Regions from separate parts of the Bradyrhizobium sp. CCGB01 genome, predicted to be linked through region 1. Evidence: predicted binding sites of a transcription regulator. Region 1 holds the regulator's gene; each other region holds the start of a gene.
What was found. Region 1 encodes LexA, which represses DNA repair genes until DNA is damaged. Its sites were predicted from a motif close to TGTTCNNNNTGTGTTCNG; they were not measured.
Positions count from the first base shown of each region.

Region 2: a site for LexA is predicted at 5,062-5,079, ahead of NLM25_RS14775 (putative DNA modification/repair radical SAM protein). Genes of this name have one in related genera too.
Region 3: a site for LexA is predicted at 1,413-1,430, ahead of ruvC (crossover junction endodeoxyribonuclease RuvC). Genes of this name have one in related genera too.
Region 4: a site for LexA is predicted at 5,414-5,431, ahead of NLM25_RS11895 (DUF3072 domain-containing protein). Genes of this name have one in related genera too.

Region 1 is NZ_JANADK010000001.1:5,389,496-5,397,370, reverse strand. It holds gene NLM25_RS24905 (GAF domain-containing protein) at 1-807, opposite strand, end outside; gene NLM25_RS24900 (hypothetical protein) at 1,030-1,461, opposite strand; gene NLM25_RS24895 (hypothetical protein) at 1,653-1,853, opposite strand; gene lexA (transcriptional repressor LexA) at 2,064-2,765, opposite strand; gene glp (gephyrin-like molybdotransferase Glp) at 2,942-4,153, opposite strand; gene NLM25_RS24880 (hypothetical protein) at 4,379-4,573, opposite strand; gene NLM25_RS24875 (HAD family phosphatase) at 4,739-5,365, opposite strand; gene NLM25_RS24870 (alpha-hydroxy acid oxidase) at 5,379-6,512, opposite strand; gene NLM25_RS24865 (S41 family peptidase) at 6,820-7,875, shown strand, end outside.
Region 2 is NZ_JANADK010000001.1:3,230,491-3,238,365, reverse strand. It holds gene NLM25_RS14790 (error-prone DNA polymerase) at 1-2,722, opposite strand, end outside; gene NLM25_RS14785 (DNA polymerase Y family protein) at 2,719-4,311, opposite strand; gene NLM25_RS14780 (ImuA family protein) at 4,208-4,996, opposite strand; gene NLM25_RS14775 (putative DNA modification/repair radical SAM protein) at 5,160-6,395, shown strand; gene NLM25_RS14770 (UdgX family uracil-DNA binding protein) at 6,395-7,837, shown strand.
Region 3 is NZ_JANADK010000001.1:1,375,340-1,383,214, reverse strand. It holds gene ruvB (Holliday junction branch migration DNA helicase RuvB) at 1-220, opposite strand, end outside; gene ruvA (Holliday junction branch migration protein RuvA) at 241-858, opposite strand; gene ruvC (crossover junction endodeoxyribonuclease RuvC) at 855-1,382, opposite strand; gene NLM25_RS06215 (YebC/PmpR family DNA-binding transcriptional regulator) at 1,596-2,342, opposite strand; gene NLM25_RS06210 (methyl-accepting chemotaxis protein) at 2,551-4,299, shown strand; gene NLM25_RS06205 (methyl-accepting chemotaxis protein) at 4,407-5,831, shown strand; gene NLM25_RS06200 ((2Fe-2S)-binding protein) at 6,647-7,111, shown strand; gene NLM25_RS06195 (xanthine dehydrogenase family protein molybdopterin-binding subunit) at 7,120-7,875, shown strand, end outside.
Region 4 is NZ_JANADK010000001.1:2,625,354-2,633,228, forward strand. It holds gene NLM25_RS11865 (bifunctional diguanylate cyclase/phosphodiesterase) at 1-1,185, shown strand, start outside; gene NLM25_RS11870 (hypothetical protein) at 1,362-1,565, shown strand; gene NLM25_RS11875 (universal stress protein) at 1,585-2,421, opposite strand; gene NLM25_RS11880 (Do family serine endopeptidase) at 2,630-4,165, shown strand; gene NLM25_RS11885 (hypothetical protein) at 4,438-4,803, shown strand; gene NLM25_RS11890 (DUF6496 domain-containing protein) at 4,811-5,110, opposite strand; gene NLM25_RS11895 (DUF3072 domain-containing protein) at 5,183-5,377, opposite strand; gene NLM25_RS11900 (hypothetical protein) at 5,493-5,714, shown strand; gene NLM25_RS11905 (hypothetical protein) at 5,733-5,918, shown strand; gene NLM25_RS11910 (hypothetical protein) at 6,050-6,295, opposite strand; gene NLM25_RS11915 (hypothetical protein) at 6,391-6,648, opposite strand; gene NLM25_RS11920 (hypothetical protein) at 6,789-7,007, shown strand; gene NLM25_RS11925 (HWE histidine kinase domain-containing protein) at 7,061-7,875, opposite strand, start outside.

The DNA.
Region 1 (7,875 bases):
GGGCATGCCGGTGGTCCAGGCCCCGCCGATGCTGCCTTCGCCTCTGGCGATGGATTTCGTCGCATAGAGGGCGGCAAGGTCAGTCTGCGCGCTGCAGTCGCCGGCGCGGAAGACCAGCGCCGAACGGGCCTCGTCCGGGACCCAGATCTCGAAGCGTCGCGCAATCGGGGTTGCCTGCGCGGAGAGGAACGTCAGGACCCAGGTCTGATCGGTGCCGGTCCGGTAGGGAATGCCGACGCCGAGATTGATCCCGACCTTGGCGGCGTCCTCCCAGCGCAGAAAACTCCTGGCGTCGTGCAGGTCCTTGATGATCAGCGGCAGGCCGGCCTTCCAGGTGCGGCCGGGCAGGCCGAAGCCACGCGGAAATCTGGTGTGGCGGGAGTTGAATTCGAACATGTCGGCGGTGCCGTAATAGCCGTCGACGAGTCCCATCTCGTGGGAGATTTCGGCATCGTTGTGCCAGAGCTCGATCGCGCCGACATGGACCTCGTCGTCGCCGCAGAACAGCACCATGACGGCTTGCAGGAATTCGCCGGAAAACACCGGGACCGCCACGCCGCAGGTGAGCCCGGCCGCGATGGCCTGATCGGTCCGCTTGAAATAGGAGTTGGCGAATTTGGTGAGGATCACGGGGTGGCCGCTGGCCCAGGCCTTGCCCGGAAGCCCCTCGTCATATCCGAAGTGCAGACCTTCGCTCACGGCCTTGAACGCGGACAGGCCTTCGCCGTAGAGGCCGCCGCCGAATTCCAGCCGCATGCGCGTGCGGTCGGGTACCCAGAGTTCAACGACGCGAATGAAGGTCTTCATCGAACGTGTCCGCCGTCTCAAGCCGCACCAAGCATCGGCCATTTGGCTGCGGAACGGACGTTCAAAATTCAGGCAGGACAGCGCAAACTTCGTGCGGTGGGAGGCGGAGCGGCTTGGTCCGTCCAATGGAGCTTCGCGGGATGCAAGCGATACCATCTCGCCGGCCTCGGCCGGCGATGGCAATTTCAATCCTGGCCCGACCCGCCGGCCGGGATGGCTGTGTCAGCCGATCGGCAGGCGGGTGATGGTCGGCCGGCTTTCGGCGATCTGCGGCTTGTGCTCACGCTCGCCGACCGGCTGGGTCACCGGCAGTTGCAGCACTGTCGCGCGTTGGCCTTCGACGAGCTGCGTCACCAACACGTATTTGCCGTCGGGGAATTCGATCGCATCATGATGGCGATCGGGAATGTGCGGATCGATCTTACCGAACTTGCCGACGCGCGAGTTGACGGTCCGCGTCCAGATCCAGCGATTGTCGTAGCGGACGTTGTCGGCGAAGGCGAGCTCCGTTCCCGGCAGCAGGCAGACCGCGACGGTCGGATCGGCCGCGGAGGCAAAACCGCGCGTCGAGGTGCCGCGGAAGGTTGTCGTGACGACCGTCTCGCCGACTTCAGCAGGACGCGACGCGACGGCATGCAGGCTGTAGTCACACATCGGGTGCTCCTCTTGCAGGGATAGCGACCCACGTCTCTTCTCGAGGCGCAGGCCTCTATCAGAGTGGAAGCATGTTAGCGTCTGCCCGGTTGTAGGCAAATCTGCGGCTCGCCGCCGCAGGCCGCGATCACATTATCTTTTCCGGCTCCATGAGGAACAAAGCCTGCTCCCGCGCATTCCGGATGCGCGTGTCAGCGCCCTGCCGGCGCCGACCAGCCGGAATACGGCCAGTCCGGCCGCGACGGTTGCGCGACGGCGTTGCGGGCATTCCGGACTTGCTTACCCACAGCGGCGTCCTTGCGGACATGGTGTTGCGATTGCGCGGCGAAGGCCTGCGACGCTGATGCTGCGATCAGCGCCGCGGCGACTGTGCCCAGAATGATCTTGCGCATGACTTCTCCTCGAACCCAGAGGGCGCGCGAAGCAATGCTGCTTCGTGCGGCGTGCCGAGGATGTAGCGCCGGAGGAGGGGCCGGATAATCTGCGCGAAACCAGAAAGACTATCCAGCGGAAGCGGACAATCGTCCGCTCCAATGCCGGATCGGCGATGCCGATCGAAAAGCGCGAGAGGCGCCAAATCACCGATAGCAGGACGTCCGGTCTCAGTACTTCCGGTACAGCCCGATCAGCTTGCCTTGGATCTTCACCCGGTTGGGCGGCAGGATGCGGACCTCATAGGCTGCATTGGCGGGCTCGAGCGCGATGGAGGCGCCGCGGCGGCGGAAGCGCTTCAGGGTCGCTTCCTCGTCGTCGATCAGCGCCACCACGATGTCGCCGGTATCGGCGCTCTCGTTGCGCTGGATCAGCGCCATGTCGCCGTCGAGAATGCCGGCCTCGACCATCGAATCGCCGCGCACTTCGAGCGCGTAATGCTCGCCCGAGCCGAGCATGTCGGGCGGTACGCTGATGGTGTGGCTGCGGGTCTGCAGGGCCTCGATCGGCGTGCCGGCCGCGATGCGGCCCATCACGGGCACTGCAACGGGGCGCTCGCCGTCGTCCGCCGGCGGGCTGGAAGTCGTGCGCAGCTTGCCGAGATTGCCTTCGATGACGCTCGGCGTGAAGCCGCGGCGGCTGCCGGCGGCGGCCTGAAGCTCGGGCAGCTTGATCACCTCGATGGCGCGGGCGCGGTTGGGCAGGCGCCGGATGAAGCCGCGCTCCTCGAGCGCGGTGATCAGGCGGTGGATACCCGACTTCGAGCGCAGGTCGAGCGCGTCCTTCATCTCGTCGAAGGAGGGCGGCACGCCGCTTTCCTTCAGTCGCTCGCTGATGAACCGCAGGAGCTCGTATTGTTTGCGCGTTAACATCTCGACCAAAATCCCCCGGTTGATGTCGTTCGATTCCGAGACGCTGAATTCAGCGATAAGCCGCTGCATGCTCGAAACAAATCATGAACGGACACTATATGTTCGATACATGTTCCGCAACTGCTTAATTTACCGTGAACGCCACAAACTTCGCGGAACGCTCGCGAACGAAGCGGTCAGACGGGCAGCCGCAGCACCTCGCAAGGCGTGCCGGCTTCGGCCTTCGGCGCGAACGGCGGGCGCACGAGAAGTGCCTGTGCCGCAGCGAGATTCGCAAGCAGCGAGGAATCCTGATGGTTGACGGGAACGGCGGTGAGCGTGCCGTCGTCGCGCAGCTCCAGGCGCGCGCGCAGATAATCCTCGCGCTGGTCGTTGGCGCCGACGTCGCGGCCGAGCACCGCGCGTTCGCGGCGATGATGAATCGCCGAACGGCCCGCGAGCGCGCGAATCAGCGGCACCATGAACAGGAATCCGCAAACGTAGGATGACACGGGATTGCCGGGCAGGCCGATCACACGCATCGCGCCGAGCCGCCCGTTCATCATCGGTTTGCCCGGCCGCATCGCGATCTTCCAGAACGCCATCGAGATGCCTTCGTCCCGCAGCGCCTGCTGGACCAGATCGTGGTCGCCGACCGAGGCGCCGCCGGTCGTGATCAGGATGTCGGCGCCGCTCTCGCGGGCGCGGCGGATGCCGGCCGTGGTGGCCACCAGCGTGTCGGCGGCGATACCGAGGTCGATGGTGTCGGCGCCCTCGCTGCGGGCGAGCGCGTGCAGGGCATAGCCGTTGGAATAGACGATCTGGCCGTGGCCGGGCGTCGTGCCCGGCATCACGAGTTCGTCGCCGGTGGCGAGGATCGCAACCTTCGGGCGGCGGCGGACGGGCAGTCGAGGATGATTCATCCCGGCAGCGAGTGCCAGATCGCGCTCGGTCAGCCGGGTGCCCTCGCGCAGCAGCACGTCGCCTTCCGAAAAGTCGACGCCGGCGGGGCGGATGTGCCGTCCGGTAACGGCCGCTTCCGTGATCGTGATGCGCTTGCCATCCGCAACCGTGTCCTCCTGAATCACGACCGCGTCCGCGCCATCGGGAACGACGCCGCCGGTGAAGATCCGCACCGCTTCGCCGGCGCCCACCGTTCCCGCAAACGGCCGGCCCGCCGCGACCTCGCCGATCACGGTGAGCGCGGCATCGATCTTCGCCGCATCGGCCGCCCGCACTGCATAGCCGTCCATTGCCGACATCGCCTGGGGTGGCTGGGTCCGCCGCGCCGCGACGTCGCGGGCGAGCACGCGGTGGAAGGCTGCGTCGAGCGCGATCATCTCTTCAGGCAGCGGCTCTGCACCCGCCAGCACCGCGGCAAGCGCGTCAGAAACCGGCATCAGGGCCACGGGTGAAAACTCCAGCTGGGCCCGTTCGGGCAAATCGGCGGCGAGAGTCTTAGCCGAGCGCGCGCGCGGAGGCAAAGCACGGCCGCACAGGATGATTTATCCTGCGTCATCCGCTCTGATGGGCAGACGTCAAGTCCGCCGCGGCATGATCCGGAAGGCAAGACAGACCGGTATGAGGATGGCCATGGCGAGGACGAGAATGACGAGAGCCACGGCCAGCATCGGTCAGGTCCCCGGCTGCTTGTACGGACTGACGTCCGGCGCCGCGGAGCCCTGATCCTTGTCAGGCAACGGGTCGGCCTGGGATTTCAGGTCGGCGGCCTTGCTGATCAGCTTGGCGGAAAGCTCAGAATCCGATGTGGTCCTGGCGAATTTCATCAGCAGAGAGGCCTGCTTGGTGAGGTAGGTTTTGCCCAACACGACGATAAGTCCGATGTAGAATTCCCAACGGAGTCATGAGTCCTGAGGCAGGCGTTCGTTCCGGGAACTCTGTATAAAAATGTACAAAGGGCTTCGGTTCCTCGCCCCGGGCAAAATAGGCTCCGGATACGGCCGGTTCGCGGCCTGTAGCCTGCCGGCCCGGGATCAGATTCCGAGCGCCTTGAGGGCGTCCCCGACGTCGCGGGGCGTGGTCACGTGCACCGCGGTCAGCCCGCTGGACCGCGCTCCCTCGATGTTCTCGGCAAGATCGTCGAAGAACACGATACGGTTCGCCGGCACGCCGATCGCGGCCACGACATGGTCGAAGGCCTCCACATCCGGTTTGCGCAGGCCGATGCTGGACGACAGGTACAGCTCGCGGAAATGGCCGAGCAGGCCGGCATATTCCTTCGAGAAATGGTCGACATGCGGCCGGTTGGTGTTGGAGAAGGCGTAGACCGGCATCTGCTTTGCCGCACGCGGCAGCAACTCGGCGATGTCGGGCATCTCGCCGGCGAAGATCGCGTTCCACCCCTCCAGGAATTGTGCGTCCGAAATGCCGATCCCGAGCGAGACGCGCAGCGAGTCAAAATAGGCCTCGTCGCTGATCTTGCCGACCTCGTGCAGCCGGTAGGCTTCGCTGTCCCGCACATAGCGCGCGACGATGGCTTCGGGCTTGCAGCCGGCATGTCCCGCCCAGCAGGCGATCGCCTTGGAGAAATCGATGTCGAGCACCACGCGCCCGAGATCGAACAAGAGCGCATCAGCGCTGCCGGGGGAGAGCGAGCTCATTGCATCCTTTCACTCAGTATCGATACGGGTCGTGGTCGAACAGCGGGAACGCGCTGAAGACGCTCGGCGCATTGGTCGCGGTCGCCTGGTGCAGGCAGGACTTGTTGACCTCGGCGAAGGAGGTCGCGCCCAGAAGGCCGAGGCAGCGTAGTACCTCGTCCTCCAGGAGCTCCAGCATCCGCGTCACCCCGGCTTCGCCGGCCGCCGCCAGCGCCCAGCATTGCAGCCGGCCGATGCCGACCATGTCCGCGCCCGCCGCGATCGCCTTGACGATGTCGGTGCCGCGGCAGAAGCCGCCATCGACCATGATCTTGGCGCGGCCCTTCACGGCGTCGACGATCTCGGGCAGCACATGCATGGCGCCGCGGCCGTGATCGAGCTGGCGGCCGCCATGGTTGGAGACGTAGATCCACTCGACGCCGTGATCGACCGCGATCTGGGCGTCCTCGGCGGTGGCGATGCCCTTCAGGATGAGCGGGATCTTGAACGTGTCCTTGACCATCTTCACGGTCCGCCACTCAAGGCCCTTCTGGTAGTCGCCGCCGGTGGCGCGCAGGCGGCTCTCGCGAACATAGCGCTTGGCAATGTCACGTTCGCGACGGCTGTAATGGGCGGTGTCGACGGTCAGGCAGAAGGCGGCGTAGGCGTTCTTCTCGCTCCTCGCGACGACATCGGCGACGAAGTCGTCGTCACCGCGCACATAAAGTTGATAGAGCCGCAGCGCATCAGGGGCGGCCTTGGCGGTCTTCTCCAGGCCGGGCTCGGACACCGAGCTCAGCATGTGCGCCGCACCGAAAGTGCCGCACGCGCGGGCGACGCTCGCCGCACCATCCGGATCGAAGATCTCCAGTGCACCGACAGGGGCCAGCACCACCGGTAGCCGCATCCTGCGCCCGAACAGTTCGACCGAGCCGTCGACCTCGCGGACGTCGCGCAGCACGCGCGGCCGGAAAGCGATCTCGTCCAGCGCCATGCGGTTGCGGCGCATCGTTGTCTCGGTCTCGGCGGCGCCGACGATATAGTCCCAGGCGTTCTGGTTCAGGTTGATGCGCGCCTTCCGGATGAATTCGTGCAGGTTCTGGAACGGCTCGTTGCTGGCGCCGAGTTCGACGTTCCTTTCCGGCCGGATGCGGGGCGCGTCATTCATTGTTGTCCTCCCGAGAATTTGAAGTCTTGTTGTCATCGCCTATCGCGTCCGGCCCTCCAAAACCATCCTAAAATCGCATAGCTGCGAGGCGTAGGCCGGCCGGCCGATTCCCGCCTTGCGCGAAACGGTTTCGGAACGTTGCCAAAAGTTTAGGCCAGAGCGAAGGGATTTCTACAGTGTACCGGCCAGCGCGGCGTCCCGGCCTTGAAGAAACCTGAATGGTATTGTGAACAGCGGGCTGGATCGCCATTTGCATGGCGCTTCCCAAGCCCAAAGCAAAGCTCCGAGCAAGAAGGCCAGCCTATCCATGCGGAAAAACCTGCTGTTCCCCCTGGGCGCGCTCACGGGAGCGTGTCTGACCCTTCTGGTAGCGAGCCCGCACGGCGGAGTATGGGCGGCACGGGCGGCGGCGCGCGCGGATGATGCCTATTCCCGGCTCAATTTGTTCGGCGAAGTGTTCGAGCGGGTGAAGGCGAGCTATGTCGAGAAACCCGACAATTCCAAGCTGATCGAGGGCGCGATCACCGGCATGGTGACCTCGCTCGATCCGCATTCACGCTACATGAACGACAAGGCCTGGACCGAGATGCAGGAGACCACCTCCGGCGAGTTCGGCGGGCTCGGCATCGAGGTCACGATGGAGGAGGGCCTGGTGAAGGTCGTCTCGCCGATCGACGACACGCCGGCGTCCAAGGCCGGCATCATGTCCGGCGACCTCATCAGCAAGATCGACGGCGATGCCGTGCAGGGCATGACGCTGGAGCAGGCCGTCAACAAGATGAAGGGGCCGGTCGATACCCAGACCAAGCTCACCATCGTGCGCAAGGGCGCTGACGCCCCGCTCGACGTCGCGATCAAGCGCGAGATCATCCATGTGCGTCCGGTTCGCTTCCACGTCGAGAACGGCGACATCGGCTATATCCGCGTCACCTCGTTCAACGAGCAGACCACCGACGGCCTGAAGAAGGCGATCGCCTCGATCTCCAGGGACGTCCCGCCGGAGAAGCTCGTCGGCTATGTGATGGACCTGCGCAACAATCCGGGCGGACTGCTCGACCAGGCCGTCTCGGTGTCGAGCGCGTTCCTGCAGCGCGGCGAGGTCGTCTCGACCCGCGGCCGCAATCCGGAAGAGACCCAGCGCTTCACCGCGCATGGTGGCGACCTCACCAAGGGCAAGCCGCTGGTCGTGCTGGTCAATGGCGGCTCGGCTTCGGCCTCGGAGATCGTGGCCGGCGCGCTGCATGACCACAAGCGCGCGACCATCATCGGCACGCGCTCGTTCGGCAAGGGCTCGGTGCAGACCATCATTCCGCTCGGCGCCGGCAACGGTGCACTGGCGCTGACCACCGCGCGCTACTACACG
Region 2 (7,875 bases), 2.2 Mb from region 1:
CCTCGCGGCGATCGAGCCCGAGCGAGCGGAACGCATCGGCATCCGCGAGCAGGATCAGCGCGCGCTTGGGCAGGCCGGTGTCGCGGGCAAAGTCTTCGAGCGAAGTAAAGGGGTGGCGGGTGCGCGCCTTGATGATGCGGTCGGCCCAGTCTTCCTGGGTGACATAGACCTTGCCTTGCCGCTCCGCCTGCTGCCTCTTGAGTTCCTCCTCATCCGGATCGAGCCAATGAAAACCGTCGACCTGGCGGAAGCCGAGGCGCACGGCGCAATATTTTTTATCGGTATTCTCCGGCGTGCTCTGCGCAAAGCTGTAGGAGACATCAATGTCGCGCACCTCGACGCCGTTCTTGCGGGCGTCGCCGACGATCTGCGCCGGCGCGTAAAATCCCATCGGCTGCGAGTTCAGCAGGCCGCAGCAGAACGCATCGGGGTGATGGTACTTCAGCCATGACGAGATGTAGACGAGCTGCGCAAAGCTTGCCGCGTGGCTCTCGGGAAAACCGTAGGAGCCAAAGCCCTTGATCTGGTCGAAACAGCTTCTGGCGAAGTTGGCATCGTAGCCGCGCGCGACCATGTTGCCGATCAGCTTCTCCTCGTATTGGCCGATGGTGCCGACATTGCGGAAGGTCGCCATCGAGCGGCGCAGGCCGTTGGCCTCCTCGGAGGTGAATCTTGCCGCCTCGATCGCGATGCGCATCGCCTGTTCCTGGAACAAAGGCACGCCCTTCGTCTTGTGCAGCACCTTGTAGAGCTCGTCTGCAGGACCATGCTCGGGCGATGGCGAGGGGTAGGTCACTTTCTCCTGACCGTTCCGCCGCCGCAAATACGGATGCACCATATCGCCCTGGATCGGCCCGGGCCGCACGATCGCAACCTCGATGACGAGATCGTAGAACGTCCGCGGCTTCAGGCGCGGAAGCATGTTCATCTGCGCGCGGCTCTCGACCTGGAACACGCCGAGCGACTCGCCCCGCTGCAGCATCTGATAGACTTCGTCGTCATCCTCCCCCTTGATATCCGCAAGCTCGTAACGCGTCCCCTTGTGGTCCGCGATCAGATCAAAACATTTCCGGATACAGGTCAGCATGCCCAGCGCGAGCACGTCGACCTTCATCATGTTGAGCGCGTCGACGTCGTCCTTGTCCCATTCAATGAAGGTGCGGTCGTCCATCGCGGCGTTGCCGATCGGAACATAGGTGTCGAGCCGGTCCTGGGTCAGCACGTAGCCGCCGACATGCTGGGAAAGGTGACGCGGGAATTCGATCAGCTCGGTCGCAAGCTCGACCGCGAGGTTGATCATGGGATTGTTGGGATCGAGCCCGGCCTGCCTGACCTGCATGTCGTTGAGGCCCTTGCCCCAGCTGCCCCAGACGGTGTCGGCGAGTGCGGCGGTGACGTCCTCGGTCAGGCCCAGCGCCTTGCCGACATCGCGGATGGCGCTGCGCGGACGGTAATGGATGATTGTGGCGATGATCGCAGCGCGGTGGCGGCCGTAGCGGCGATAGACATATTGCATCACCTCCTCGCGCCGCGAATGCTCGAAATCGACATCGATGTCGGGCGGCTCGAGGCGCTCCTTGGAGATGAAACGCTCGAACAGCAGATCCACCTTGGTCGGGTCGACCGAGGTGATACCGAGCACGTAGCAGACGGCCGAGTTCGCCGCCGATCCCCGCCCCTGGCACAGGATGTTCTGGCTGCGCGCATAGTGCACGATGTCATGCACGGTGAGGAAATAATGCGCGTATTTCAGCTCGGCGATCAGCGCGAGCTCTTTCTTGAGGGTGGCGCGCAGCTTTGCGTCAATGTTGTCGATACCGCCGAAGTATTTGTCGACACCCGCCCAGGTCAGATCCTCCAGATGCCCCTGCGCGGTCTTGCCCGGCGGCACCGGCTCGTCCGGATATTGGTATTTGAGCTGGTCGAGCGTGAAGTCGATCCTGTCCGCAAAGCGCATGGTCTCCGCGATCGCCTCGGGAAAATCGCGGAACAGCCGCACCATTTCGCGGGGCGTCTTCAGGAAGCGCTCGGCATTGGCTTCGAGCTTTCGTCCGACAGCTTCAATGGTGGTCTTTTCCCGGATGCAGGTCAGCACGTCCTGAAGCGGACGGCGGCCGGGATCGTGATAGAGCACCTCGTTGGTCGCGAGCAGCGGCACGTTTGCCTTGGCGGCGAGATCGTCGAGCCGCGCCAGGCGGCGGCGGTCGTCGCCGCGATAGATCAGGCTCGCCGCCAACCACACGCCTTCGGCGCGGCTCGCCCTGAGTTTGGCGAGAACATCCAGCGCCCGCTCGGCCTCGAAGCGATGCGGCAGCGTCAGGACCAGGAGCTGGCCTTCCGAAAATTCCAGGAGATCGGCGAAGGTGAGACGGCATTCCCCCTTCTCGATCCGCGTGATGTCGTCGCCGCGCTTGCCTCGGGTGAGGAGCTGGCACAGCCGGCCATAGGCGGCGCGGTCGCGCGGGTAGACGAAAATGTCGGGCGTGCCGTCGATGAAGACGATGCGCGCACCGATCAAGAGCTTGGGCTTGTGCAGCACCTTGTCATTGTCGAGCTCACTCCAGGCGCGCACCACGCCGGCCAGCGTGTTGTGATCGGCAATGCCGATCACGGGAATGCCGAGCTTGCTGGCCTGATGTACGTAAGCGCGCGGATCCGAGCCGCCGCGCAGGAAGGAGAAATTGGTGGTGATGCCGATCTCGGCATAAGCGGGCGTGGTCATGCGAAGAGACCGTGCACATACCAGCCGGGAGACGCGGGCTCGCCGTCGCCGTCGAACACCTCCCCCTCATAAAGACCGTCGCGAAAGATCCAGAAACGCAGGCCTTCGGCATCCTCGATGCGGAAATAATCCCGCGTCAGCTGCTTGCCGTCCTGCCGCCACCATTCCATCGCGATGCGCTCGGGCCCTTCCACCCGCACCACGGCATGCAGCGCGCGGCGCCAGGTGAATTGATGCGGCGGACCGTCGGGCACGGTCGCGAACGGCACCTTGATCGGCTCCGGCTTGTCGAACAGCCTGAGCGGGCGCAGCGGCGGCTCGCTCTCGGCCCGCGCCGGCCATTCGGCCTGCATGGCGGCGGCGAGATGGTGCTGGGCAGGCGCCGCCAGCACCGCACATTCGGGGATATGGGTGTCCTGCGGCAGGTGGACGACGACGCGCCTTCCGCCGATGCGCGCGGCGATGCGGTCGATCAACGCGGCGAGCTCGTCATTGTCGTGAACATGGGCGTCGAGATCGCGCTGCTCCTGCACCACGATCTCGGTGCGGCTTGCCGACAGCCGCACCATGTCGAAGCCGAAACCGGGATCGAGGGGATCGGCGAGCGCATCGAGGCGTTCGCGAAACAGCCGGTCGATCACGGCGCTTCGCGTCACCGGGCGCCCGGTCTCGACCATGATCGCGCGCACCACGCCGTCGGTGCGGAAGAACGCGGCTTCCAGGCGCCGCGCGCCCTTGCCCTGCTTCTCCATGGAGGCGATCAGCGTGTCCGCGAGCCGGGACAGCGTCATCGCGATCATGGCGTCGGTCGCGATCGGCTCGGCGAAACGTTTCTCGACGATGTAATCGGGCAGCGGCTTTCGCGGGTTGATCGGCGCATCGCCCTGCCCCAGCGCATGCGCGAGCAGTGTGGAGAACCGTGCGCCGAACCGCGCCGTGATCTCGGAGGCGCTGCGCGATGCGACATCGCCGATGGTCTTCAGCCCGGCGCGGCGCAGGCCGGTGGTGATGGCCTCGCCCGCGCCGAGTGCTGATACCGGAAACCGGTCGATCGCCGCCGCCTCCCCGCCATCGGCGACGATGGTGCCGGAGGCCTGCCGCGTCAGCGTACGCGCGCAGACCGAGGTGCCGGCGATCGCCGCGCTGACGGCAAAGCCCTGGCGAGCGAGGGCACGGACCAGCGTCTGCAACAGCGCGGCCTCGCCGCCGAACAGATGCGCGCAGCCGGTGATGTCGAGAAACAGCCCGTGCGGCGCATCGAGCGCCACCAGCGGCGTGAAGCGGTCGCACCAATCGGCGATGTCGCTGAGCGTCTTCGCATCGGCCACGACATCGGCATCGAACACTTTCAAGTCCGGGCACATCGCCCGCGCATTCGCCAGCGGCTGACCGATGTGCAGGCCGAGGCGCTCGGCGGCCTCGTCGAGCGCATGGATCACCAGCGCATTGTTGTCCTTGATAACGACAATGCTGGGATCATTCGTCTTACCCAGCCCGGCGCTGTTGAAGAAACGCTGGATCCGGTCGATTGGCAGGCGCGGCAGCCACAGGCTGAGGATACGCCGACGGTTCACTGAACTGGCACTCATCACATTTCCATTCCATGATCCAACGGCCGCACGGGCCATGACGATTGCGCAACAGCTCGGCATCGAAGCGCGGCGCGCCCCAGGCGCTCCATGCTGCGCCTGGCGGCGAATGTGCCGCGCGCAGCATCCATCTGGTTTCCGCAGTCGACGGCAAAGGCTGCGCGGCCATGCGCAGCAGCAGCCCGGTGACACCGGAGCCTTGCGCGGCCAGCGTCAGCTTGCGGCTCGCCACCAGATCGAACTGCCTGGTCTCGCCCCAGAGCTCGAGCACGACGGCACCGAGCGCATCGCAGGCGAGCGCGTCGGCCGAGGTGCGCAGCGCGCTCTCGACATCGGCCGCGCGCACCATCACCACGCGGCGCGGATCGAGGCCGAGCTCGGCGAGCCCGCTCATCGACAGCGCGCCGGTCTCGAGTTCCGAAAAATCCTGCCGCACCCACAATAGCGGCCGCTGTGCCGAGACGCGCCCCGCGAGGCCCATAACAAAACCCGTCGCGGCCGTCCCCTGTCGGCCCTCGCAAAACACTTCGTGGATCACCGCGCGCGCGAGCCCGCCCTTCAGCGCGCTGTCGGCCTCGCTGTGGCCGAGTGCGACGCGATCCTGCTGATGCACGACCTCCGCCGTCTCGATGCGCTCGATCTGGCCGCGCAAGGTCGCAAGCGCGCTCATACGTGCGCCGCTCATATACGCCGCTCCTTCAGAGGTGATTGCCGATGGCTCTCGAAAAGAGAACCAACGGCTGGCTCATTTGTTCATGATATGTTCTAATATAAAGCTAACGGGACGCCCTGAGTCAATCGAATTGGTGCCCTGTCGGATTCATGAGCGGAATCAAAGGGATTCAAGAATGGACGTGCAACGCAAGCTGGAGATTTTGGCAGACGCCGCCAAGTACGACGCGTCCTGTGCCTCCAGCGGCACCGAGAAGCGGGATTCCAGCGACGGCAAGGGCATGGGCTCGACCGCGCCGGGCATGGGCATCTGCCATTCCTACGCGCCGGACGGCCGCTGCATCTCGCTGCTCAAGGTGCTGCTGACCAACGCCTGCAATTACGACTGCCTCTATTGCGTCAACCGCGCTTCCTCGAACGTGCCGCGCGCCCGCTTCACTATCGACGAAGTAGTCAAGCTCACGCTCGACTTCTACCGGCGCAACTACATCGAAGGGCTATTCCTCTCCTCCGGCATCATCCGCAGCCCCGACTACACCATGGAGCAGGTGGTCAGCGTCGCGCGCAAACTGCGCGAGGAGCATCACTTCCGCGGCTACATCCATCTCAAGACCATTCCGGAGGCCGACGACGCGCTGATCGCGGAAGCCGGCAAATATGCCGATCGTCTCTCCATCAACATCGAGATGCCTGAGGAGACGAGCCTGCAGCAATTCGCGCCGGAGAAGGACGTGCGTGCGATCCGCCGCACCATGGGCCGGCTGCGGCTGAAGCTCGACGAGGCCGAGGAAGGCCGCAGCGCGAAGACGAAGGCCAGGCCGCAGCGCTTCGCGCCGGCCGGACAAAGCACGCAGATGATCGTCGGCGCCGACAGTGCAAATGATCACACCATTCTGCACACCAGCGCCAATCTCTACGGCTCCTACCGGCTGAGGCGCGTCTACTACTCCGCCTTCAGCCCGATCCCCGATGCCAGCCGCGCGCTGCCTCTGCGCGCCCCGCCGCTGCTGCGCGAGCATCGGCTCTACCAGGCCGACTGGCTGATGCGGTTTTATGGATTCGACGTTGCGGAGATCGTCGACGACAGCGCGATGCTGCCGCTCGACATCGATCCAAAACTCGCCTGGGCGCTGCGCCATCGCGACCGCTTTCCGCTCGACGTCAATCGCGCCAGCCGCGAGGAGCTGCTGCGTGTGCCCGGCTTCGGCACCAAGGCGGTCGAACGCATCATCGCGACGCGGCGCACCACCACCATTCGCGTGGCCGATCTGGCGCGGCTGCACGTCCCCCGCAACAAGGCACTGCCGTTCATCGTGCTCAGCGATCACCGGCCCGCCCCGCATCGCCTCGATGCTGCCGGGCTCATCGAACGGTTCAAACCAAAGGCAACACAACTGGGGTTTGGCTTCTGATGCAGTACATCACCCTCGACAATCAAACCGATTTCGATGGCTGGCGCAAAGCCGCACGCAGCCTCGTGCTTCATCATGTGCAGCCCACCGATGTCACCTGGACCGTGCAAGGCGGTGAAGCGGATTTGTTCGCGCCGCCCTCGCCATCTCCGATACTCGAGGTGAACGACGGCACCTTCAACGTCTCGGCAAAATTCGTCGATCTCGCCAAGGCTGCGATCCTGCATCGTGATCCCGAGCGATTTGCGATCCTCTATCGCCTGCTCTGGCGATTGAAAGACAATCACGATCTCATCGAGGTCGCGACCGATGCCGACGTCGCGCAGGTCATTGCGATGGCAAGAGCGGTTCATCGCGACGAGCACAAGATGCATGCCTTCGTGCGCTTCCGCGAGATCGGCCGGGAACGCGCAGCGCATTACGTCGCATGGTTCGAGCCGGAGCATCACATCGTCGAGCTCGCTGCGCCGTTCTTCGCAAAACGCTTTGCCGACATGCCCTGGTCGATCCTGACGCCTGATCTCTGCGCGCATTGGGACGGCCATGCGCTCTCGTTCACGCCGGGCGTGAGCAAGAACGAAGCACCGGGCGAAGACCGGCTGGAGGAAACCTGGCGGCGCTACTACGCCAGCATCTTCAATCCGGCCCGGCTCAAGGTGAAAGCGATGCAGACCGAGATGCCGAAGAAATACTGGAGGAACCTGCCCGAGGCTTCGATCATTAAACCCCTGATCGAGGACGCCGAACGCATGACCGGCGCCATGATCGCCAATGCCGCAACCGATCCGCATAAGCCTCAGAAGCGGCCGGAGGCTCCGATGACACGCAAGCTTGCTGCCGACGATCTCGAAGCGCTCCGCGAGGAGGCCGCGCATTGTCGCGCCTGCCCGCTCTACAAGGACGCGACGCAGACCGTGTTCGGCGAAGGCCCGAAAGACGCGACCATCATGCTGGTCGGCGAGCAGCCCGGCGACAAGGAAGACCTCGCCGGCCATCCCTTCGTCGGCCCGGCCGGCCAGATGCTCGACCGCGCGCTTGCGGAAGCCGGCGTCGACCGCAAGAAGGTCTATGTCACCAACGCGGTGAAGCACTTCAAATTCGTGCCGCGCGGAAAGATCCGCCTGCACCAGAAGCCGGCAACGCCGGAGATCAAAGCGTGTCGACAATGGTACGAGCGGGAAGTTTCGGCAATCGGGCCGGAGCTCATCGTGGCGATGGGCGCCACCGCCGCGCAAAGCGTGTTCGGCAAGATCACCCCTGTCGGCAAGACCCGCGGCCGGCTCATCGATCTGCCCGACGGGCGCAAGGCGCTCGTGACGGTGCACCCGTCCTATCTGCTGCGGCTGCCTGATCCCGAGGCCAAAGTGCTGGAATATCAGCGTTTTGTCGAAGACCTGAAGATCGCCGCCGGCTTGCAGAAGAAGGCTCCGCGCGCGGCCTAAATACAGGTGGGAAAGCGACTTTTGGACGCAGTTGTCAT
Region 3 (7,875 bases), 4.0 Mb from region 1:
CGCCGAGCTCCTTGGCCACGATCTGCGCCAGCGTGGTCTTGCCGAGGCCGGGGGGACCGACGAACAGCACGTGATCCAGCGCCTCGCCGCGCTTGCGCGCCGCCTCGATGAAGATCGAGAGATTCTTGCGGGCCTGCTGCTGGCCGACGAAGTCCGACAACGATTGCGGTCGCAGCGCGGTGTCGCCGACATCGTCGCTGCGGCGCTCGGGCGAGACCATGCGATTGGCCTTGGGGTCGCTCACTTCGCGAGCTCCTTCAGGCCGAGGCGGATGAGCTGCGCCGTCTCGGCGCCTTCACCGGCGCTGCGCGAGGCCGATGCGATGGCCGCGGCGGCCTGCGGCTGGCCGTAGCCGAGATTGACCAGCGCGGAGATCGCATCCGCCACCGGGCGCGGCGCGCGCTGGTCGTCGACGGCGCCGGCGAGATGTACGACGGCGGGATCGACATTGGCGAAAGCCGGCGCCTTGTCCTTCAACTCGGTGACGATACGCTCGGCAACCTTGGGGCCGACGCCGGGCGTGCGCGCCACCGCGGCCTTGTCGCGCAATGCAATCGCGTTGGCGAGATCAGCCGGCGCGAGCGTGCCGAGCACGGCGAGCGCGACCTTGGCGCCGACGCCCTGCACGGTCTGGAGCAGCCGAAACCATTCGCGCTCCTGGTCGGTGCGGAAGCCGAACAGTTTTATCGCGTCCTCGCGGACATAGGTCTCGATCGACAGCACGGCCGCTTCGCCGGGCGAGGGCAGATGCTGGAGCGTGCGCGTCGAGCAATGCACCTGATAGCCGACGCCGCCGACATCGAGGATCACGAAATCCTCGCCGTAGGAATCGATCAGGCCCTTGAGCTTGCCGATCATAACCCCGCCACCTTCAGCCTGAGCGCGGTGCTCTGGCGGTGATGAGCGTGGGTGATGGCGATGGCGAGCGCGTCGGCAGCGTCGGCTGACGGCGGCTCGGCCTTGGGGAGCAATATCTTCAGCATCATCGCGATCTGGTGCTTGTCGGCGTGGCCGGCGCCGACCACCGTCTTCTTGACCTGGTTCGGCGCATATTCGGCAACACTGATGCCGAACATCGCGGGCGCCAGCATGGCGACGCCGCGAGCCTGGCCGAGCTTCAGCGTCGCAACGCCGTCCTTGTTCACAAAAGTCTGCTCGACCGCAGCTTCCACCGGCTTGTGACTGGAGAGAACGGCTGCGAGCCCTTCGTGGATGCCGAGCAGGCGGCTCGCCAGCGGCAGATCGTCCGGCGGTTCCACCGACCCGCAGGCGACGTAGATCAAACGATTGCCCTCAGCCTCGATCACGCCCCAGCCGGTGCGGCGCAGGCCGGGGTCGATGCCGATGATGCGAACGGGGCCACGAATCGGGAGCGCAGTCATGGGCCAGTGATAGCGGCTGGCTGCCAGGAGCGAAACAGAAACAGAACGGAAGTAACAGGGGAAGTGGGGGGCCCCGTGCCCCGGGCGCGGCGCAGCGCGAAGCGGTGCGTTGCAGAACCGGGGCCCACATCGCCGATGGCACACGACGCACCATGGGTCCCGGCTCTGCGCAGCAGCGTTTCACGCTGCAGCGCGTCCGGGACACGCGCTGCCCTACCCGCCCATCTTCGCGACCAGCGCGTCCGACACCTCGAAATTGGCGTAGACCTGCTGGACGTCGTCGTGCTCGTTGAGCAGATCCATCAGCTTCAAAAGCTTCTCGCCGGTCTCATCGTCGACCGCGACCGTGTTCTGCGGCTTCCAGATCAGAGCGGCCTTGCGCGGCTCGCCGAACTTGGCCTCCAGCGCCTTGGCGACGTCGCGATAACCTTCGGTCGAGGCGTAGATCTCGTGGCCGCCTTCGCTCGAAATCACGTCGTCGGCGCCGGCCTCGATCGCAGCATCGAGCACGGCGTCGTCGGAGGCGACGCTGCGGTCGTATTCGATGATGCCGGTGCGGTCGAACATGAAGGACACCGAGCCGGTTTCGCCGAGATTGCCGCCCGACTTGGTGAAGAAGGAGCGGATGTCGGAGGCGGCGCGGTTGCGGTTGTCGGTCAGCGCCTCGACGATGACGGCGACGCCGCCAGGGCCGTAACCCTCGTAGCGGATCTCGTCATAGTTCTCGCCCTCATTGCCGAGCGCCTTCTTGACCGCGCGCTCGATATTGTCCTTCGGCATGTTCTCCTGGCGCGCCGCGATGATGGCCGCGCGCAGGCGCGGGTTCATGTTGGGATCGGGCGTCCCCAGCTTGGCCGCGACGGTGATTTCCCGCGCCAGCTTGCCGAACAACTTCGACTTCTGCGCATCCTGCCGCCCCTTGCGGTGCATGATGTTCTTGAATTGGGAATGTCCGGCCATGCGTGGTCTCTCGGGGTCTCTTGGAATCGTCCGCCAATGAGGATGGGAAGCGCGGCGTTATAGGCCGCCCACCCACCGGAATGAAAGGGGCTCTACGACTTTAAGGTAATACCGTAGTCCAGGTGCCCGGAAGTCAGGCACTGTTAACCCTGATTTCATTCCGGCTTGCGAAAATAGCGTCCGCCCGTCCCCCGACAAGAGTGACCTGATGGCGTTCGCATTATTTCGGAAGCGTCTGCCGGACTTGCCTGCGCCCGTGGCAACCCCACTGGCCGCGCAGTCGCCGGCCGATCCCGGGCCTGCCCCGGCCGCCGAGGGCGATTCCGCCAGGGAAATCCTGGAACTGCTGGAACTCGAGCTCGGCGCCATGATCCGCCAGCTCGAGCGGGCCGCCAATTCGGTGGCCGGCGGCGCGGAGGCGACCGCGGCAACGCTCGCGGATATTCGTGAGCGCACCGACGCCCTCACGGGCCGCACCAATGCAGCGCAATCGACCGCCTCCACCTTTGCCCATGCCGCCGACAAGTTCACCCAGTCCGCACAAGGCATCGGCGCGCAGGTGCGCGAGGCCGGCAAGCTTGCCGACGAAGCCAGCGCCGCGGCGCAGGAAGCCCGCGCCAATGTCGACCGCCTGCGCGAGTCCTCCGCCGCCATCGGCAATGTGGTCAATCTGATCGCCCAGATCGCGCGGCAGACGACGCTGCTCGCACTCAACTCGACCATCGAGGCCGCACGTGCGGGTGCGGCCGGCAAGGGCTTTGCTGTCGTCGCCACCGAAGTGAAGGCGCTCGCGGTGCAGACGCAAGGCGCCACCGAAGAGATCACACGGAAGATCGACGCGCTCCAGCGCGACGCCGCCGGCTCGGCCGATGCCGTCCACCGCATCTCGCAGGCGATCGAGGCGATCCGCCCGGTGTTCGACACCGTCAACGGCGCGGTCGCCGAGCAGAACGCGACCACGAACGAGGTGTCCGGCAACGCGACAAGCGCGTCGGAATTCATCATCTCGGTCAGCGAGAGCGCGGCCGAGATCGATGCCGCGACGAAGGCCGCCGAGACCCACGGCGAGAACGTCGCCAGCGCCGGCAAGGCGGTCACGACCTTCGCGCAGAAGCTGAAATCGCGCTGCGCGGTGCTGCTCCGCCAGAGCGAGCACGACGACCGCCGCAAGACCGAGCGACTGCCCTGCCATCTCAAGCTCGAAACCGCGCGTGGCGTGCTGCCGGTCTATGAAATCTCGATGGACGGCGTGCTGATCGGCGGCGCGGATGCGGCGAAGCTGGCCACGCAGGCTGTCATCGACGGCACGCTCGAAGACGTCGGCGCCTGCCGCCTGCGCGTGATCGAGCAAACCAAGGCCGGCGCCCGCGCACAATTCGTCAGCCCCAATGCCGCTCTGGCCGAGAAGATCGAAGACAGGCTCTGGTCGATCCACGAGGAGAACACCGAGTTCGTCACCCGCGCCATGGAAGCGGGCACCGCGCTGACCCGGATCTTCGAGCAGGCGGTTACGCGCGGCGAGGTCAGGATCGACGACCTCTTCGACACCGACTATGCGGAGATCGCCGGCACCAATCCGCAACAATACCGCACGAAATATCTGGACTGGGCCGACCGCGCGCTGCCGCCGTTCCAGGAGGCCTTTCTCGCCAAGGAACCGCGCATGGCATTCTGCGCCATGGTCGACCGCAATGGCTTCCTGCCGGTGCACAACAAGATCTATTCGCATCCGCAGCGGCCGGGCGATTCCGCATGGAACACCGCCAACTGCCGCAACCGGCGCATCTTCAACGATCCGGCGGGGTTGGCGGCCGCGCGCAACCTGCGCTCGTACCTGGTCCAGAGCTATGCGCGGGACATGGGCAACGGCAACACCGTGATGATGCGCGAGATCGACGTTCCGATCCGCGTGCAGGGGCGGCACTGGGGTGGATTTCGCACGGCCTACAAGCTGTAGTGCACGCTCAGGCAAGACGCCGACGCGCGAATCACCTTCTTGAATAAAACTGGAATGGGAATGCCGCGGTGAGCCGATCAACGGCTCCGCTTGGAGGAAGCCCGTACATGTCCCTTGCCCAGCTCGCAGTCATGGACACCGGATCCAACCGGACGCTTGCCGAACGGCTGATCGACCAGCTCGCCGACCGCATCGGCGGTCTCGGGGTCGAGCTTGCCGACATCGCCGGCAACGTCCAGGAAGTCGCAAACCGCGTCGTCAACCAGTCCGAACGGTTCCATCACCTCCAGAAGACGGCCGAGACGATGGTCTCGGCCAATCACGACATCGCCAATGCGTCACAGGCGGTGCAATCGACCGCTTCAGCGGCGGTCGGCGAGATCGCACAGTCGCGCGGCGCGGTCGATGCCGCGGTCAGCCACATCTCCGAGCTCGTCGCAGCCGTGGAGCGGATCGAGGGGCGCCTGAGCGCCGTCGGCTCGGCGCTGGCCCAGGTGGCAAAAGTGTCCGGCTCGATCGAGGCGATCGCGAAGCAGACCAATTTGCTCGCGCTCAACGCCACCATCGAAGCCGCGCGCGCGGGCAATGCCGGCCGCGGCTTCGCGGTGGTCGCAAGCGAGGTCAAGAACCTCGCGGAGGCCACCCGCCAGGCCACGCATCAGATTTCCGACACCGTGCGCGATCTCGACGGCCAGATCGAAGGCCTGATCGGCGAGAGCAGCGACGCCTCGCAGCGTGCCAAGACGGCCGGCGAAGGCGCCCAGCAGATCTCCGGCATCATCTCGCGGGTGCAGCAGGGCTTCGCCTCCGTGGAAGCCGAGATCGACAGCGTCACGCGCGCCGCGACCTCCAATCTCGGCCATTGCGACACGGTCATCAGCGAGCTCAACGAGCTCGCCAAGGGCGTCGACCTGTCCTCGCACGATCTCAGGAATGCCGATCAGCGCGTGACAAAACTGCTCGACACCTCCGAAGCGCTGATCGCAATGATCGCCGACAGCGGCGTGGAGACATCGGATGCGCCGCTGATCCGCGCCGTCGTCGAGACCGCAAAGCGGATCTCGGACGAGTTCGAGGCCGCCATCGACCGCGGCGAGATCACGCTCGACCAGCTCATGGACGAGAACTACCGGGAAATCCTCGGCACCGATCCCAAGCAGTACAAGACCAACTACGTCGAATTCACCGACCGCGTGCTGCCCGCCATCCAGGACCCGGTCCAGAAGTCCGATTCCCGCATCGTGTTCTGCGTCGCCTGGGCCAAGGGCGGCTATCTGCCGACCCACAACCCGAACTACCGCCTGCCGCAGGGCAAGGACCCCGTCTGGAATAACGCCAATTGCCGCAACCGCCGCCTGTTCAGCGACCGCGCGGTGAAGAAGGTCGCGGCCAACACCAAGCCGTTCCTGCTCCAGACCTATCGCCGCGACATGGGCGGCGGGCAGTTCGTGCTGATGAAGGACCTGTCCTCGCCGATCGTGATCCGCGGCAGGCACTGGGGCGCCTTCCGGATGGGTTTCCGGCAGAGCTGACGACCGGCACGACCGTGCTCCTGGGTCGCTGAATCAAAAAACCTGGAAAACAACCCCATGCACAGTAGCCGGGGCGTGGAGAATCAACGGCTTACGCCGAGAGGCCACGACGCGGTTTGACCCGTCGGGCAAAACAGGCGCATAATGCTATTATTCCGAAATCTCCATACACTCCTCTTCCCTTCTCCCCTTGTGGGAGAAGGTGGCGCGAAGCGCCGGATGAGGGGTCTCTATCGGCAGACAAAGCTGTTTCGGAATGAAAAGGGATCATGCACGGAGACGGTATCTTAGGGTAGGCAAAGCGAAGCGTGCCCACGCGCCTCCGTTGCGGTCTCGAAGAGCGTGGGCACGGCGCAAGAGCGCCTTTGCCCACCCTACAATTCCGGACTTGCGGAGAGATACCCCTCACCCGAACGCGTTCGTGTCTACCGGCGTCGCTGCCCTCTCCCTCAAGGGGAGAGGGCACAGCAATGGGCCGTGCACCTCTCGTGCACCTTGCTCGCCGCCGCCTGACTTTCGCAATCGCACGAGTTTCGTCTTCGCACGATTTTGCGCGTTCGCACGGTCATGCGCGCCGATCGACGGCGCTCGCGACGAAAATGCGTCAAAACATGACGCTTATCATATCAATTAGCCCAAAACGCTTGCAGCGATCGCCGCACAAATTCGTGAACGTCATGGCGTCACGCGCCTCTCGCGCAAATATGCATTGCCGGAAATTTCGATGCTTCATCGTTTCGCATCGTTATGATTATGGTCGCGCGCAAATTCGCCGACTTGATCGCCGCAAGCGATCGTCGAGCAAGGGGATGCATATGGCAACTGTTCTCACCATCAACGGCGAAACGAAATCCTTCGACGCGCCACCCGAGATGCCGCTGCTGTGGGTGCTGCGCGACATCCTGGGAATGACGGGCACGAAATTCGGCTGCGGCATCGCGCAATGCGGCGCCTGCACCGTGCACGTCGACGGCAAGGCGGTGCGCTCCTGTGTGCTGCCGGTCAGCGCCGTCGAGAACCGCGCCATCACCACCATCGAGGCCGTCGGCAATACGCCGTCGGGCGCGAAGGTGCAGAAGGCCTGGCTCGATCTCGAAGTGATCCAGTGCGGCTACTGCCAGTCCGGCCAGATCATGGCGGCCGCCGCGCTGCTGGCCGCAACGTCGCATCCTGACGATGCCGACATCGACGCTGCGATGGCCGGCAACATCTGCCGCTGCGGCACCTATGTGCGTATCCGCGAGGCCATCAAGCAGGCCGCCAACGGCCGTCAGTCGTGAGGTCCGCCATGATCGCAGGCAAGACTCTTCCCGCCGTCTCCCGCCGCTCGCTGCTGACCGGCGGCCTCGCCACCGGCTTCCTGCTCGCCTTCCATCTGCCGCTGCGCGCCGCGGTCAACGAGCCGGTGCAGCCTGCCGATTCGACCGACGGCAAGTTCGCGCCCAACGCCTTCATCCGCATCGACGAGACCGGGCGCACGATCCTGATGATGCCGCAGGTCGAGATGGGCCAGGGCACCTACACATCGATCTCCGCCGTGCTCGCCGAGGAGTTAGATGCCGACTGGAGCAAGGTCGAGGTCCAGCACGCGCCGCCGAACGACAAGCTCTACGGCAATCCGACCTTCGGTCTGCAAGTCACCGGCAATTCCAATTCGATCCGCGCCTGGTGGTTGCCGCTGCGCAAGGCCGGCGCCACCGCGCGCGCGATGCTGGTGCAGGCGGCGGCCAGCCAATGGGGTGTCGAGCCGGCAAGCTGCACGGCCGCGAAGGGCGAGGTCGCGCATGCCGCGAGCGGCCGCAAGCTCGGCTATGGCGCGCTGGCGCTCGCAGCCCAGGGCCAGACGCCGCCGAAGGATGCCGCGGTCAAGGACCCCAAGGACTTCGTCATCATCGGCCAGCCCCTGAAGCGGCTCGACACGCCCGACAAGGTCAACGGCAAGGCCGTTTATGGAATCGACGCGATTCTGCCCGGTATGAAGTTCGCCACCGTCGCCGCCTGCCCCGTGTTCGGCGGCAAGGTCGGCAAGGTCGACGACAGCGCC
Region 4 (7,875 bases), 2.8 Mb from region 1:
GCCGTGCTCAGCCTCGATCTAGATCGCTTCAAGGAGGTCAACGACGTGTTCGGCCATCCCGTCGGCGACATGCTGATGCGGGCTGCGGCCGAGCGGCTTGCCGCGGAAGCCGATGGCGCCTTCGTCGCCCGCATCGGCGGTGACGAGTTCATGGTCCTGATGCCGGACGATGTCTGCCGCGAAGCGGTGCTGGCGCTCGGCGAGCGCCTGGTCGAGGCGATCGGTAACGAGCTCGAGGTCGACGACTATCTCTCCCATGTCGGCCTGAGCGTCGGCATCGCGCTCTATCCGGATGACGGCGTGGATGCGGCAACGCTGCTCGCCAACGCCGATTCCGCGCTTTATCGCGCCAAGCGGGAGGGCCGGGGCACGGTGCGCTTCTTCGAATTCGAGATGGACCGGGAGCTGCGCGACCGCAGGCTGCTGTTGCACGATCTGCGGCAGGCGGTGGAGCAGAACCAGTTACTCGTCTACTTCCAGCCGCAGGCGCGGATGGACTGTGAGATCATCGGTTTCGAGGCGCTGCTGCGCTGGAACCATCCAACGCGCGGTTTCGTGCCGCCGGACCAGTTCATTCCGCTGGCCGAGGAGAACGGGCTGATCATCCAGATCGGCGAATGGGTCTTGCGCGAAGCATGCCGCGAAGCCGCCTCCTGGCCGCGGCCGTTGCAGGTCGCGGTCAACCTGTCGCCGGTCCAGTTCCAGGCCGGTGACCTCGAACGCTCCATCCACCAGATCCTGCTGGAGACGGGGCTCGCGCCGACGCGGCTCGAGGTCGAGATCACCGAGGGCGTGCTGATCGGCGATTTCACTCGCGCGCTCAATCTGCTGCGCCGGCTGAAGGCGCTAGGCATCCGCATCGCGATGGACGATTTCGGCACCGGCTATTCCTCGTTGTCCTATCTGCAGTCGTTCCCGTTCGACAAGATCAAGATCGACCGCAGTTTCATCTCCGATCTCGAAGCGACGCCGCAATCGGCCGAGATCGTTCGCGCGGTCCTGAGCCTCGCGCATGCCTTGCACATTCCGGTCGTCGCGGAAGGAGTGGAGACGGAGGCGCAACGGGCCTTCCTGGCACGAGAGGCCTGTGAAGAGATGCAAGGCTATCTCATCGGCCGGCCGGAGCCGATCGAACGGTATCTCGAACTGATCGGCATCACCGTCGAGCGCCGCCGCTACGCCTAGCATCCCCTCCGGGTTCCACGCTCGGGTGCTCCGATAGGAACCAATGCGGGCTTGCGCGTTTGCTGGACGTTAACCCAGGTTGGTCGGGACTTCGCACGCAGCAAATGTTTTGCATAACCGCCATCGGCCTGACGCAAATCGGGGCAATAAGCTCAGTCAATGCGAGGGAGGGTCTCATGGAGAACGTACGTCGCTACCGCGCGCTGGCCTCTCTCTGTCGTCAGCAGGCGGCCTATCGGCCGCTCCAGAACTGGCAACTCCTTGGCCAGGCCGAGCATTTCGAATATCTCGCAGAAATTGCGCTGAAGGCACATTTCGACGCGTGCAATGCGCAACGCGAAGACGACGCTGTGCAATGGGAAACCCCCGCCGCGGCGTGAGGGCGCTGCACCCGCTTCGCTAGTGCGACATCAGTGTCGGGACCGTCATGGCTTCCAGCATGGCGCGGGTGACGCCGCCGAGGAAGCGCTCCTGCCAGCGCGAATGGCCATAGCCGCCCATCACCAGCAAACCAATGTTTTCGTCGGCCGCCAGCGACAGGATGGTCGGTTGAATGTCGGCACGCGCGGCTGACAGGCCGGCCGTGCGGGTCGAGAGCCCGCGCCGGCCGAGATGGCGGGCCAGATGGCTTGCAGAGACCTCATCGGGAACGGCATCGGCTTCGTTGATCGTGATGATCACGATCTCCTCGGCGCGGGCCAGGAACGGAGCTGCGTCGCGCATCGCTCGGGCGGCGAGGCGACTGCCGTCCCAGCAGATGCCGATCCGGTTCGCCTTGAAGGCCCCGCGGAAGGTATAGGGCAGGAACAGCACCGGGCCTCCCGACTGGAACAGGATCTCGCCGGGCACGTCGTTGTCGAACGAGCCTTGCGCCGGATCCGGCTGGAGCACGATGCTGAGATCGTGGAGCCGCGCCATCTCGCCAAGTGCGACGGCTGCGTCCACCGGGATCGCGCCGAGCGGGTGGCAGGTGCAGGAAATGCCGGCGTTCGCCGCTTCGCTCCTGAACACCGCGAGCGCCGCCTCGGCCCGCTCCAGGGCACGCTCGCGCTCCAGCTCGAACACGGCCGCTACGGCGGCGCCACCTTCCAAGACGTAAGCCGCGCTGCCCGCGACATAGCCGGCGGCGACCGCGTCGACGTGGGCGTTGAGCTTGGCCGCGAGCGAGATGGACCCGTCGATCAGGGCGCGCGTCGGGCGCTCGGTCGGGATGTGGACGAGAATGTCTTTGTACATTGCGCGCCTCCTGTGGGGATCATCCGGTGGCCTCAGTTTTTCATCGGCCGGAGAACCCGCGTTGAGCTGTATCAAACAACCAGCCGCGATTTGGGCGGGCTGCCGGGCCCAGCTCCTTTGCCAAGATTTAATCGGACGGACGGGACGCCGTAAGGTGACGACGTCCATGTTGGGTGCAAGGCGACTTACCCAACATGGACATTTCGACATGAACGATCGCGTCAATTCCGACACCACCACGTCCCGCACGATCTTGAAGCCGCGCCGGCTTGCGCTGCTCGGCACGGTGGCCGCGCTTGGCGTGGCCGTGCTGGCTGCGTCTCCCGGCTCTTCGCCGCTTGGCATGGCCTCCTTCGTCGCGCCGGCTCAGGCGGCCGAGAGCGCCGCAACGCCGCCGGGCTTCGGCGATCTCGTCAGCAAGGTCAAACCCGCCGTCATCTCGGTGCGGGTCAAAATCGACCAGGACAACGACAAGAGCGCGATGCTGCAGCAGAACCGGATGGATTCGGACGAGGATTCGCCGTTCGACCAGTTCTCGCGGCAGTTCGGCTTCCGCGGCCCGGGTGGCATGAACGGCATGCCGCGCCAGCGCCACCAGATGATCACGGGCGAAGGCTCCGGCTTCTTCATCTCCGCCGACGGCTATGCCGTGACCAACAACCACGTCGTCGATCACGCTGAATCGGTGCAGGTGACGATGGACGACGGCACGGTCTACACCGCGAAGGTGGTCGGCACCGATCCGAAGACCGATCTCGCGCTAATCAAGGTCGACGGCAAGAAGGACTTCCCGTTCGTCAAATTCTCCGACCAGAAGCCGCGCATCGGCGACTGGGTGGTCGCGGTCGGCAATCCCTTCGGCCTCGGCGGCACCGTCACCGCGGGCATCGTCTCGGCCAACGGTCGCGACATCGGCAACGGTCCCTATGACGACTTCATCCAGATCGACGCGCCGATCAACAAGGGCAATTCCGGCGGTCCGGCGTTCGACATGAACGGCAACGTGATCGGCGTGAACACCGCGATCTTCTCGCCCTCCGGCGGTTCGGTCGGTATCGGCTTCGACATTCCGGCTTCGACCGCGAAGCTCGTCATCGCGCAGCTGAAGGACAAGGGCGCGGTCACCCGCGGCTGGCTCGGCGTGCAGGTGCAGCCGGTGAACGCCGAGATCGCCGACAGTCTCGGCCTCAAGGAGGCACGCGGCGCGATCGTGGACAATCCGCAGGACGGCAGCCCCGCGGCGAAGGCCGGCATCGAGGCGGGCGACGTCATCACGGCCGTCAACGGCACCGCGATCAAGGACTCCCGCGATCTCGCCCGCACCATCGCCACCCTGGCGCCGGGCACGTCGGTGAAGCTCGACGTCTTCCACAAAGGCGCGAACAAGACGGTGACGCTCGCCCTTGGCGAGTTGCCGAACGAGCGGCAGGCCAAGGCCGGCGACGGCAAGGCGCAGCCGAACACCGGCACGCCGCGCCTTGGTCTCAGCCTGGCGCCGGCCGGCGACGTGCAGGGCGCGGGTCAGAAGGGCGTCGTCGTTACTGACGTCGACCCGCAGGGACCCGCCGCGCAGCGCGGCATCCAGACCGGCGACGTCATCCTCAATGTCGGCGGCAAGGCCGTCGCCAATGTCGGCGACGTTCGCTCGGAGCTGGCGCAAGCCAAATCGTCCGGCAAGAACAGCGTGCTGTTGCAGGTGAAGGGCGCGGAAGCGACGCGGTTCGTCGCGGTGCCGCTGGCATAAGCCCACGCTTTCTGCGGCAAACTCAAAAGGCGGCCCCCGGGCCGCCTTTTTCGTGCGCGCGCTGGAGATACCCACAGGCTTCCGATAACATTCTCGTTAACGGCAGCAACGGTGACGGGTTCGTCCGAAAAAGCCGCGTTCGCTCGTCACAGTTCTGACTCGCGTGTTGCGCCTTGGCGGCGATGACGACGCCGGGGCGAAATTGCTAGAGTGGAACTTCGAACGCCCGGGCCTCTTGTGGAACCTGACGTTCGCATTTGATCGGTGCCGACATGGATCGATTGAAGCTCTCGCTGAGGCGTGCGCTGCTCGTGGCGCCAATTGTGCTGCTGACGACTGGAAGCGCCTTGGGGCGCGACGACGGCCGCTACGCCAATTCACCCCTAAAACCCTGGTTCGACAGTTTGCGCAGCCATCTCGGGCCGTGCTGCTCGGATGCGGATGGCTTTGCTGTGTCGGATCCCGATTGGGAATCGCACGACGGGCACTATCGCGTGCGGCTCGACGGGCAGTGGGTGGACGTGCCCGATGAGGCCGTCATCACCGAGCCAAACCGGGCTGGCCACACCATGGTGTGGCCGGTGAAGACCGCGTTCGGGATTTCGATCCGCTGCTTCATGCCGGGCAGCATGATCTGACGCGGTGTCACCGCTTGCTGGATTTGCGCTTCGAAGCCTTCTTCGGAGCTTTTCGGGATGTCTTCTTGGAGGACTTCCTGGAGGTCTTCTTGGCCGTTGTCCGCTTCGACGTCTTCTTCGGGACCTTCTTGCCCTTCTTGCGCGCCTTCGACAGCCCGATCGCGATGGCCTGCTTGCGGTTCTTCACGCGTCCGCCGCGACCACCGCGGCCGCTCTTCGCGGTGCCCTTCTTGTAGCGCCGCATTTCGCTTTCGACATCGCTGCCGGCGCTGCGTGAGTAGCGGCGCTTCTTTGCCTTGCGTGCCATCAACTCTCTCCCTTGGCCCGGGGAAAGAACCGCATCACTGACCCAACGTTCCAAATGCGCCGGCCGCGCTCCTCAGAAGGAGTTCGCCAGCTCGATCTCGTCTTCCAGCGCTCGGATGCGGCGCGCAGCCTCGGTGAAGGACAGAGCCCGATCGTATTGAGTGGGCTGATAGGCTTCCTCGCTCAGACGCTTCAGCTTCAGCCCCTGCGCTCTCGTCATCTGCTCCGTGAGGAAAACCCTGGCGTCATATTTACCCTGAACCTGCATCTGGCCTCTCCGTTCTGAAATCGTGACTTGACTATATGTTCTTATTTTGTTCTAACAAGCCATGGACAACAGAATTAATGAAATTCGACGCAAAATCAGCGCCTTGAGGCTCGAAATGGCCGACATCGAGGTGTCCGTGCGCGACCTCGTCAATCGCGATCGTGACTGCACAGAAAAGGCCCTGGCGCAGATGGATCTGCGCCGGAAAATCAACCTGCTGATCGGCGAATGGAAGGCTGCCGGTGGCGGCGATGTTCTGCCCGACGTCCGCGACCGGGTACGCCTGCGTCCCGCGACGACATCCGGCAGTCCCCTGCGCGTGGTCGCGCGGCGCTGAGAATTTTGGGAGCGTGCGGTGGAAGAAGACCCGGACACGTACCGGATTCTAAAGCTGCGCGCCGAAATTCTCGAACTCGGCTCCGCCATCCGGCAATTGCAGCGCGAGGGTCTCGACGATGCCGCAGCCCAGCTTCTGATCGCACGCAAGCGCGCACAGCTTGAGCATCTCGTGAAGGCGAATGCCACGGGGCGGCCGCTTTAGCATCCCCTACATCCGACCGGCCGCGGTGAGCTGACGCGAACGCCGACGATGTGGCGGCCAGAAGGATTTCCAATGAGCTCCAAAGCGAAGGCCCCGCGTTGCCGCGAGGCCTTTTATTTGGCGGCCAGAGCTCACTTGGTGTTGGTCATGCCGCCCTTGTTGTTCGTCATGGTGCCGCCCTGGTCGGAGCCGGGGCCAGAACCCCCTTGACCTGAGGGATCAGCGCCCTTGGAGGATTTGGTGTTGGCGCCTGTGGTCTGCGACGACGACATCGACGATCCCTGCTTGGCCTTGTGCGACTTGGCCTGCGCGGCGAACGGGGCGGCGGCGAGGCCGGTTGCCAGCATTACGGTGAGAGCGAGCCTGGTGGTTTTCATGCGCGGGAACTCCCTGAGTTAAATTGACGCAGGCAGCCAACCGCCGTTTGCCGCAGGAGTTCCGACGAAAGCGCCCGGGGCGCTTCACGCAGGCTTCAAAATTCCTTGTCCTCGGCAAGGATGAACACGAGGCCCGTGAGCGTCGCGCCGATCGCGAATGTCGTGACCAGTGTGGTGACGAAGACGACAGCGGCCGAATAGCCGCCATGGTTCAGCAAATTTGCGACCGCCGGATTGAGCAGGACGAGGGCGAGACCGAAGACCAGGCCGAGGGCTGCGCCCATCATCGCATGCGTCATCAGCTTGATGACGCCGGTCGGAGAGATGAGGCTCGGCGACTTTTTCGCGGGCATGGAACAGCCTCACGGTGTGGCATAGAACGCGCGCGCCGATTGCGGGTTCCATTCTCATGAAGATATTGTCATTCCCCGCTTCATCCGACGTTCATGCCGGTCTTGCGAAGATGAAAGCCAACAACACGGGAACATCCGATATGGGTAAGGTCGTCTTTCTCTATCGCTCGTTGGCCTATCGCAACGCCGCCGCGGACATGCTGCGGAAGGCGCGCAAGCTGCCGCGCGGTGTCGAGCGGAGCGCAGCCCGCCGATACGCGCGGGCACTGCGCGACCTCTCGCAAACCGAAGCCTGGCTCGAAGGACGTGTCGCTGACGAGCCTCAGCCGATGCAGCGTATGAGGGTCGCGGCGCGCTAGAGCTTGACGCGTTTTCTTCACGCGAACCGGAGTCTACTTCGCTCGGAAACGCGCTAGCCTGAAGCCCGCTGAAGGGCTTCGGAGGGAGCCGCCTCGAACTTGCTCGCGGGCGCTGCCGCCTTCCGCGTCAGCGGCACCTCAAGGCGGCACAACAGGCCTTCGGCACGCCAGTCAAATTCCGCCTGTCCGCCGAGTTGCGATTCGACACTGGCAAGCAGACTTCGCGTGCCAAAGCCGCGGGATTTCGGCGTCCTGACCAGCGGACCACCCGTTTCATCCCAGGTCAGTGTGAGGTGGTCGTCCTCGACTTGCCAGCCGATCGCCAGCCGTCCTGACCGCGCCGACAGCGCGCCATACTTCGCCGAGTTGGTGAAAAGCTCATGCAGCGCCAGCGCCAGTGTTTGCGCCGTCGCGGGCATCAGCTGAACCTCCGGACCCGCCAACTTGATCTGGCCGCCGAGCGAATAGGGTGCGAGCTCCTCGTCGATCAGCTTGGACAATTCGGCGCCCTGCCAGCTCGACAGCGACAGGATCGTGTGCACGCGCGCCAGCGCATTGATGCGCCCTTCCACCGCATTGACGTAGTCCTTGACTTCGTCGGCACGGGTGAGCCGCACGATCGACTGCGCCAGCGCCAGCGCGTTCTTGGCGCGATGATCGACCTCGCGCGCCAGCAGATTTTGCCGCTCTTCCGCGCGCTTGCGTTCGGTGATGTCGACGGTGACGCCGCTCACGCGCACCACGCGGCCGCCCTGGTCGACCGTCGCGGCTGCCGTGCCGACGCACCAGCGCACCTCGCCATCGGGCCGGTTGACGCGAAACTCGCCTTCATAGGCGTGCGCGCCGGTATTGAACGCGGCAATCGCCT